Regions from separate parts of the Microbacterium sp. R1 genome, predicted to be linked through region 1. Evidence: predicted binding sites of a transcription regulator. Region 1 holds the regulator's gene; each other region holds the start of a gene.
What was found. Region 1 encodes LexA, which represses DNA repair genes until DNA is damaged. Its sites were predicted from a motif close to TCGAACANNTGTTCGA; they were not measured.

Region 1 (3,275 bases):
AGTTCGACCAGGATTCGTGCGGCTGGTAACCCAGCGCCTCGAGAGTCGCCGTGATGCGGTCGCGCTGCTCGACGATCTCCTCGACCATGCCGAGCATGACGTCGGCATTGCGCAGCGCCGCGATGGCCGCCGCCTGGGTGAGTGCGCTCAGGTGGTACGGCAGACGCACCAACCGCAGCGCGTCGATGAACGCCGGGTCGGCCGCGAGATACCCGACACGGGCTCCGGCGAACGCGAAGGCCTTGCTCATCGTGCGCGAGACGGCCAGACGCGGCCGCCCCTCGAGCAGCGTCAGTGCGGAGACCGCGTCATGCGGCGCGAACTCCTGGTAGGCCTCGTCGACGATCACTATGCCCCTGGCAGCCTCATACACCGCTTCGATGACGTCGAGTCCGAGCGGCGTGCCGGTGGGGTTGTTGGGAGAGCAGAGGATGACCACGTCCGGCTCGGCGGCCCGCACCTGCTCGGCCGCCTCCTCCGGAGTGATGGTGTAGTCGGGCTGACGCGTACCGGCGATCCACCGCGCACCGGTGCCCTGCGCGATGAGCGGGTACATCGAATAGGTCGGCGCGAACCCGAAAGCCGTGCGACCAGGGCCTCCGAAGGCCTGCAGGATGTGCTGGAGCACCTCATTGGACCCGTTGCCCGCCCAGATCTGCTCGGGGACGAGACCGTGGCCCAGGTACTCCGCGAAAGACTCGCGAAGCGTGGTGAACTCACGATCCGGGTAGCGGTTGACATCACGGATCGCGACGGCGATGTCATCGAGGATGTCGCTCGCCACCGCATCGGGGATCGGATGCGTGTTCTCATTCACGTTGAGCGCGATGGGAAGCGGCGCCTGTGGAGCACCGTATGGCTTCAATCCGCGGAGATCGTCACGTAGCGGGAGATCGTTGAGGGAGAGGGTCACCCTTCCCATGCTAGGCGGCGCTTGAGGTTGATGACGCAAAGTCGCCGCCCCAGGAACTCCTCGTCTGAGCCCTCCGCCGGATCAGCGCGCGTACTGAGCCGGGATCGCCAGAGTCTGCCCGATCTGCAGCTCCCCGCCGCGCAACAGGTTCATCCGGCTGATGTCGCCGATCACATCGCGCGGGTCGGCGTCGGGCGCGACGCCGGTGGCGATGGACCAGAGCGTGTCACCGGGCATGACGGTGACGGTCTCGACGCCGGCGGGTGCGGTGTCGGCACCCGACGCGACCGCGCTGCCGCCGCTGAGCGCCGCGAACGCGATGCCGGCGGCGAGGGGCACCGACGCCAGGGCGAGCAGTACAGCGCGACCACGCGTCGTCAGCCGGAGTCTCGTCGAAGGACGGGGCGATGCCGGGATGACTGCTGCGGTGCTGAAGCCGATGCTGCTCATGTGGTGCTCCTTAGCCTGTCCCGGAGCGGTGAGGCTGCCGGGGAAGTTGGCGTAGCGTTCGCATTCACGACTCGGCCGGGAGCCGGGAATGCGAAGCTACGTACCGAAGATATCTTCGAGTTCGAACATCTGTCAAGTATTCTTCGAAACCACACCGGGGAAAGAGGCCGACACGCTCGAACAGATCTTCCAGATCGGCCCGATTCTCGGATACGGTTTCGATAAGGACACCCCACCACGGGCCTCCGACATTCGAAGAGGGACGTCGGATCACGCACTGAAGGAGCACCATGAGCGAGAACTCTGCCGCCGAGTCGGAGGCACCGCGCACGCGCCGCCGGAAGAGCCTCAGCCCGAAGCAGATGGCGATCCTCGAGGTCATCCAGAACTCGATCGCGAACCACGGCTATCCGCCGAGCATGCGCGAGATCGGAGACGCCGTCGGTCTCAAGTCCCTCTCCAGCGTCACCCATCAACTCGGACAGCTCGAGCTGAGTGGCTACCTGCGCCGCGACCCGGGGAAGACCAGGGCGATGGAGGTGCTCATCGATCTGCCGGGCGCCAGCACCGAGAACCCGGCCGACGTCGCGACTCCCGTAGGCGACGCCGCGCTCGTCCCCCTGGTGGGACGGATCGCCGCCGGCGTGCCGATCACCGCGGATCAGCAGGTCGAGGAGATCTTCCCGCTCCCCCGTCAGTTGGTGGGCAAGGGCGACCTGTTCATGCTCAAGGTCTCCGGCGAGTCGATGATCGACGCCGCCATCTGCGACGGCGACTGGGTCGTGGTCCGCTCCCAGAACAGCGCGGAGAACGGCGAGATCGTCGCGGCGATGCTCGATGGCGAGGCGACGGTCAAGGTGCTGCGCCGCCGGGACGGCCACACCTGGCTCCTCCCCCGCAACTCGGCATTCGAACCCATCCTCGGCGACGAGTCCGTCGTCCTCGGCAAGGTCGTGGCGGTGCTCCGCGCCGTCTGACCCTCGATCCGGTCAGCGCGGACAGTGGTCGGGCCCACGGCGTGGCCGCACACGCGGTGCGACGCCGCATAGGCTCGAGACATGTCGTCGTCCCCTTACGGTTCCTGGTCATCCCCGTTCTCCGCCGCCTCGGTCGCCGCGTCTTCACCGCGCATCGACGGCGCCCGTTTCGTCGGCTCGGAGATCTGGTGGGGCGAGTCGGTGCCGGCCCAGAAGGGCCGCGTGACGGTGCGGAGCTCCTCCGGAGCCGAGATCCTCCCCTCCCCCTGGAGCGCACGCTCACGTGTGCACGAGTACGGCGGGGGTGCGTGGACGGCGGACGAGCACGGCACGCTCTACTTCGTCGACGCGAACGACCAGCGGGTTCATCGTCTGAGCGTGGGAGGCGAGCCCGTTGCTCTCACCCCTCCCGGGCCCTCCCACGGCGGCCTGCGTGTGCAGTCCGGTCGACTGCTGGCCGTGCGCGAAGACCTCTCCCGCACGCCGCATCTCCGAGCGATCGTCGAGATCCCGCTCGACGGCTCCGCAGCCGAGGATGCGTCCGCGATCACGGTGATCGTGCAGGGCGATGGCTTCTTCGCCCATCCCGCGCTCTCCCCCGACGGCACCCGCGCCGCGTGGGTCGCGTGGGACAGGGGCCGCATGCCGTGGGAGGACGCGCACGTGCAGGTCGCCGAGGTCGGTGAGGATACTCCGCGCACGATCCCCTCACGGGCGGCGCTGCAGCCGGAGTGGCTGAGCGACTCGGAGCTGATCTTCGCCGATGATCCGGGTGGGCGCTGGGCCCTGCAGCGCATCTCCCTGGACGGTGTGGTCCCGGTCGGCACCGCACGGCAGGTCTCACCCTCGGACGCCGACACGGGCTATGGACTCTGGGTCCTCGGCAACCGCTGGTATCAGCTGCTCGACGACGGCCGTGTCGTCGCCGTCCGGAC
Region 2 (3,275 bases), on a different contig from region 1:
GGCGGGCGGCAGGAACCACACCTTTTCGCGACCACCACCACCGCCACCGCCACCGCCACCGCCACCGCCACCGATGCGGATGCCCCACCCGTTGTCGTGGATGCGGTGATGACAGGTCTCGCACAGCAGCACGCCGTTCGAGAGATCGGTCGGCCCCTGGTCGCGTGTCCACCAGCGGATATGGTGCGCCTTCGTCATCTCCGGGGGGAGTCCGCACATGGCGCAGCCGCCGTCCCTCTCCACGAGGGCCAGTCGTTGCGACCGCGTGAAGAGGCGCTTCTCCCGCCCCCAGTCGAGCACCTCGCTCACGGTACCGAGTACGCACGGGATCACTCCCCCGCCCGCAGCCATCCGCCGCGCAGCTCCGATGCTGACGGGCTGCTCGATTCCGTCGATCTCGGCCGATCCCACACCCGCTTCCAGCGCGTCGAGATCCACCCGCACGATGACGGTCGCGCCCGCCAACGGCACGCGAGCCTCGCAGTCGAGCACATGCCCGGCGAACACCGCGAGCGCATCGGCCTGGATCATCGGCACGGTGCGACGATCGGCATCGGGCGCGTCCGGGGCCGTCGCATCCTTCCGGGCGGCGAATGCGGCGCTCACGTAGCCGCGGATGGCGGTCACGACGGGTGCGGCAGTCTCCGCATCGAGGACGGCGTTCAGATGCACCATCCCGCCGCGCTCGTGGATGGTCAGGGATCGTCGGGAACGCTGCTCCTCGAGACGCGACTCCACCCCATCCGGGTCCAACCAGGCTTCCGCCCGCACGACCAGCTTCCGTACGTCGTCGATCGCGAGCCCCGCCGACTTCTCGACCAGCACACGCTCCGCTTCGGCGACACGCTCGACACCGACCACCACGCGGCATCGGTCGAGCAGCGCGATGATCACCGCTGCCGCCTGAGCGCTGAGTGCGCCCGCGTCGAGTGCCTCCCGAATCAGCGGATACCTCGCCGGCAGCGGTACACCGAGGAGATCGGCGCGTGGTGCGACCGCCTCTCCGACCTTCACCAGCCGATGCGCCTCACCGCGCGACACCCCGACAGTCGCCGCGATCAAGGTCGCCGGATTCCGGAAGCCCTGCTGCTTCGCAAGGCTCTCCGCCCCCAGCTCCGGACGGGACTCCCGCGAGATGCAAGCGGCGACCTCGATGTGCACCGCGTCCAGCCGGCGTTGCAGCACGCCGATCGACGCGCTCACCGCGATCAGCTGCTCACGCGAGAGGTCTCCCGAACTCTCGGCGTCGGCCCACGCCGCATCGAGGCGGGACATCGCCTCGTGCAATACGGCCAACTTCGACATGCCTCGATTCTACCGAATCAGCGCTCGACATTCGAAGTTATGTTCGATCTCATTCCAGCATTCCGTTGCCGTCGCCTCCAAGGCCGAGGCCGCCACACGTCCGACCCGACCGTCAGGGCGTATCCCGCACAATGCTCTTCGCCTCATCGACGAGCGCACGATACCCGGGGAGGAACGGCTCGACGAGCTTCGTCTCAAGCTGCGACTCCAGATCACAGAGCACACGCCGCTCCGCCTCATCCACCACGAGCTCACCACTCCCGTTGGCAGCGGCCAGCCATTCGAAGAGCACCAGCGCTTCGCCAGCCGTCAGCTGCAGCTCGACCGACACCCTCTCTCCGCTTCCCGCCATGCGCATCATGCTAGTCGTGAACACCACCCCGCACTCCCCCTCCACTCACCACTCACCACGCTCCATCCGCCCGCACTCCGCGGTCGACCCAGCAGTCGGCAAGGGCGGTGCGCACCTCGTCGCCGTGGTCGCGCGCCAGCGCGAGGGCGGCATGGTTGAGCTCGAGCTGTGCGACGCGTGAGGCGCCGAACAGCACGTTCGCCGTCGCGGGGTTGGACAGGCAGAAAGCGATGCCGAGTGCTGCCGGCGTCACGCCGAACCCCTCGGCGACCCGCGCGACCTCGGGGTAGACGGCCGCGATCCGCTCACGGATCCCGCCGACGTCGGCACCGATCTTCCGTTCCGGCATCCGTCCGGTGGCGAGGATGCCCCCCTCGAACACGTCCGACGCCTGGAGGGTGAGCGTGCCGTCGGCGAACAGCGGCCCGTAGGCGTCGCCTTCCGCCATCGACCGACGAGCGATGCCGTACTTCAACTGTGCGAACACCGGTCCGGCCACCCCCTGAGCTTCGGATTCCGCGAGAGCCTGCCGCGTGTGTTCGATGCGCCAGTTGTTGATGCCCCAGGAACCGACGAGCCCTTCGTCGATCAGCGCGTTCACGTCGGCCACGAGCCGCGGCAGGTCGGGGGCATCGACGTAGTCGCCCACCACGAGGGTGTCGAACCGGTCGAGGCCGGCCCGCTGCAGCGACTCCACGAGCTGCGCACGGAACCCCTGGTTCGGCCAGTCCCACAGCCAGAGCTTCCCGCACAGCACGATGTCCGCGCGGTCGACGCCGCTCGCCCGCAGCGCCTCGCCGAACAGGATGTCGGTGCGGGAGTTCTCGGCGTGCGGACCCATGTTGTAGTACGCGACGTCGAAGAACCCCGCATCGAGCTCCACCGCGCGCCGGATGAGGGTGACCGCCTCGTCCCGCTCCATGCGATCCCAGGTGTTCCACGACCCCAGGGCGAGCGGCGGCACCGGCGCCCCGCCCGAGAACAGGGGTGTGCGGGGATATGTCGGATCGGGCATGAGGGCTCCTTCGCCGTCTCGTGGCACGGGGTTGTGTTTTTCTATGTTTGTAGAATATAACGGACTCATCCCGTCAGAACACCCGTCAGTGAGGACGAACATGACCGTTTCCCCCCGCCGCATCCTGGTCACCGGAGGGGCGTCCGGGCTCGGCCGCGGCATCGCCACCGCCTTCCGCACGGCCGGCGACGAGGTGTTCATCGGCGACGTGGACGCCGACGCAGCCGCTGCCGTCGCCGCCGAGATCGGCGCCACCCCGCTCCCCCTCGACATCGGCGACGAAGCGTCGGTGCGAGCGGCGGCCGAGCGGGTCAGGGAGTCCGGCGGCATCGACGTGCTGGTCAACAACGCCGGCATCGTCGCTGGTGGCGGCACGCTGCAGGAGGTACCGGTGGATGTGGTGGATGCCGTCCTCCGCGTCAACGTGCGCGGCACGTTCCTCATGCTCCACGTCTTCGGCGCACTGCTGGCCGAGGCGGGGCACGGTTCGATCGTCAACATCTCCTCGATCGGCGCCCGCCAGCCCACCGCGGGCCTCGGACACTACGAGGCGACGAAGGCCGCGGTCGACGCCTTCACCCGCACCGCCGCCCTCGAGCTCTC
Region 3 (3,275 bases), on a different contig from region 1:
GGGACACGGCCGAGCTCAGCTTCACGGACGTGTTCGTCCCCGACGAGAACCTCATCAGTGGCAAAGAGGGTCAGGGCTTCATCCAGCTGATGCTGAACCTGCCACTCGAGCGCCTCTCGATCGGCGTCGCCGCAGCTGCAGCCGCACAGGCCGCCCTCGACTGGACCATCGCCTACACGAAGGACCGCGAGGCGTTCGGTGAGCGCATCGCCGACTTCCAGAACACCCGCTTCCGCCTCGCCGACATGTCCGCGACCACCGATGCGATGTGGGCCTACATCGACCGCGCGCTCCGGGCCTACTCGGAGGGGAAGCTGTCCGCCGAGGATGCCGCGAAGGTGAAGTTCTGGGCGACCGAACGCGAGTGGGAGGTGCTCGACACGGGAGTGCAGCTGCACGGGGGCTACGGCTACATCATGGAGTACCCGATCGCCCGCGCGTTCACCGATGCCCGAGTGCACCGCATCTACGGCGGCACGAACGAGATCATGCGCGACCTCGTCGGGCGTCAGATCGCCGGCAAGCGCTGACGCGCCTCCCCTGAAGAGGCCCCGGATTTCGCATCCGGGGCCTCTTCTCGTCGTTGCCCTATCGCCGTCGAGGCGTGGACAGGGGTGCTGCGGCCCGGTTGAATCGACTGCATGACGACGTCGCTCGCACGGATCCTGGATGAACACGTCGCGCGAGGCACGGCGCCGGGGATCATCGGCGTGCACGGTGAACCCGGTGGGGCGTTCGAGATCGTCGCGGCCGGAGACCTGCCGGCGGATGCGATCGTGCGCATCCAGTCGATGACCAAACCGATCCTCGCGGTCGCCGCACTGCGCCTCGTGCAGGCGGGGCGCCTCCTTCTCGACGATCCCGTCGAGAAGTGGGTGCCTGAGGTCGCCGATCGTCAGGTGCTGCGCGTGCCGGATGCTCCCCTCGACGACGTCGCGCCTGCGACGACGCCCATCACTCTGCGTCATCTGCTCACCAACACCTCGGGCTACGGCGTGCAGGTCGTGTCGTCGCCGCTCGCCGAGGCGATGATCAGGAATCGGACGGTCGCGGGGCAGAAGCCGGTCGCGATGGGCGCACAGGAGTGGCTGGACGCGCTGACCGCGCTCCCGCTCGCGTTCGAGCCCGGCACCGGATGGCGCTACCACCACTCCTTCGGCATCCTCGGGATCCTGCTCTCACGAGTGGTCGACGGGTCGCTGGAGGAGCACCTTCGGCGTGACCTCTTCGGACCGCTGGGAATGGTCGACACGGGTTTCACGGTTCCCGTCGACCAGGCGCATCGGCTGCCCGCGGCATACCGGCACCAGGAGGGCCAGCTGGTCGAGATCGAGCCGGCGGCCGCAGGGTTCTCCGTCGCGCCTGCGCCGTTCGATCTCAATCACTCGGAACTCGTGTCGACGGCCGCCGACTATGCCGTGTTCGCGGGGATGCTGGCCGCCGGCGGGCGCCATCGCGGGAGTGTCGTCCTCGACCCGGAGCTGCTCGCGCTGATGCGTTCGGACCAGGTGCCGGCCGCAGCGAAGACCGCGGACAGCTTCTTCCCGGGATTCTGGGAGGGCACGGGGTGGGGATTCGGCGTCGCGGTGCAGACCGAGGGTGAGCACGTCGGCCGGTTCGGCTGGTCGGGTGGGCAGGGGACGGACTTCTGGATCGACCAGGACGGCTCGTTCCGCGTCGTCCTGAGCCAGGTCGAGATGGGACCGGAGGTCATGGGATTGTTCACCGACGTGCAGTGAGGCACTCCGGCGGCTCCTGTGTCCGGGTGGCCCGGGCAGGCCGGGCGGGTCGGGCGGGTCGGGCGGGCCTGGCGGGCCTGGTGGGCCTGGTGGGCCTGGTGGGTCGGTCCGGGGAGGGCGGCTTTCGGGATACCGGTCTCACCGGCATGCGATCGAACAAATCTTCGAATCTCGGCACGATCCGCGATAAAATGAAGCATGTCCAGATTGACCGCGTTGCACGAGGCGATGTCCCGCCTCGATGAGGCGTGGTCGGATGCCGACGACTCCGGAGACCTGTCGCGCGAGCAGCTGATGGCGGTGAGCGAGTCGATCGGGGTGCTGCGGCGTCGGTTGGATGCCGTGCATGTCTCGGTGGCGGCGTGCATATCGCGTGAGTCGCGTCCAGAGCTCGGCGCGGAGAGCCTGGCGAAGCAGCAGGGCTACCGCAATCCGGCGACGCTGATCGCGGCTGCGACGGGAGTGTCGACGGGCGATGCCTCGCGCCTCGTCAAGGTGGGCGAAGCGACTGCACCCCGCAGCGACCTCCTGGGCGCCCCTCTGCCGGCGAAGTACCCGTCGGTGAGTACGGCACTCGACTCGGGTGCGCTCGGCGCCCCGGCCGCCGCGATGATCATCGCGCTCCTCGATCGCTGTCGGATCGCCGCGGGAGCGGAGCGTATCGCCGAAGGCGAGCGGGTGCTGGCGGAGAAAGCGGCGGGTTTGGCGCTCGACGATGTGCGCAAGCTCGTGGTCCGCGCGGAAGCATGGCTCGACCCGGACGGTCTGGAGCCCAGGGAGGACGAACGGCGCAACAGACGTGCGCTATCGCTGTTCGAGCGTGACGGCATGGTGCATCTGAACGCGGTGCTCGACGTCGAGACCGCGGCTCCGGTGGTCACCGCGATCCGGGGGTACGTGACCGCCGCGTTCGCCGCGCGAAAAGATGCGCCCGACGAGGGTGCGCCCGATGCGGACCGCCGGACGGTGCCGATGATCCAAGCTGATGCTCTGGCGGTGTTCTGTGCGCACGTGCTCGGGTGCGAGCAGCGGGTGCCGGTAGCGGGGGCGACAGTGATCGTGCGGATGAACCTCGACGATCTGGAAGCCGGCACGGGGTCGGCGACCCTGGATGGTGTCGATCACCCGGTCAGCGTCGGAGCTGCGCGCAGGATGGCGGCCGGTGGCGGTGTGATCCCGTGTGTTCTCGGTGGCGACAGCGAGATCCTCGAATGGGGTCGGGAGAAGCGGCTGTTCACCCGCGCACAACGGCTGGCGCTGGTGGAGCGCGACGGGGGATGCGCGATGTGCGGATTGCCGCCCGAGATGACGAAGGCCCATCACATCCGCTGGTGGAAACGAGATCACGGGCCGACCGACCTCTCCAACGGGGTACTGCTGTGCGAAACGTGTCACCACCGCATCCACGACAACGGGTGGGAGATCCGTATCGACGATGCCGGGAGTATGAGTAGGAGTGGGGGCGGGAGTAGGAGGGGGACTGGGAGCGGCGCGCGGGTGTGGTTCATTCCGCCGCGATACGTCGATCCTGCGCAG

Region 2: the regulator LexA is predicted to act here: its motif matches at 1,337-1,352, upstream of ILP86_RS05905 (HNH endonuclease signature motif containing protein).
Region 3: the regulator LexA is predicted to act here: its motif matches at 1,892-1,907, upstream of ILP86_RS16635 (HNH endonuclease signature motif containing protein).

The regions. Positions count from the first base shown of each region.
Region 1 covers NZ_JADDUD010000005.1:36,294-39,568, forward strand. The annotation lists gene ILP86_RS17050 (histidinol-phosphate transaminase) at 1-913, opposite strand, end outside; gene ILP86_RS17055 (LysM peptidoglycan-binding domain-containing protein) at 995-1,363, opposite strand; gene lexA (transcriptional repressor LexA) at 1,654-2,340, shown strand; gene ILP86_RS17065 (prolyl oligopeptidase family serine peptidase) at 2,422-3,275, shown strand, end outside.
Region 2 covers NZ_JADDUD010000001.1:1,168,835-1,172,109, reverse strand. The annotation lists gene ILP86_RS05905 (HNH endonuclease signature motif containing protein) at 1-1,305, opposite strand, end outside; gene ILP86_RS05900 (hypothetical protein) at 1,418-1,657, opposite strand; gene ILP86_RS05895 (aldo/keto reductase) at 1,710-2,672, opposite strand; gene ILP86_RS05890 (SDR family NAD(P)-dependent oxidoreductase) at 2,773-3,275, shown strand, end outside.
Region 3 covers NZ_JADDUD010000004.1:268,694-271,968, forward strand. The annotation lists gene ILP86_RS16625 (acyl-CoA dehydrogenase family protein) at 1-530, shown strand, start outside; gene ILP86_RS16630 (serine hydrolase) at 642-1,739, shown strand; gene ILP86_RS16635 (HNH endonuclease signature motif containing protein) at 1,938-3,275, shown strand, end outside.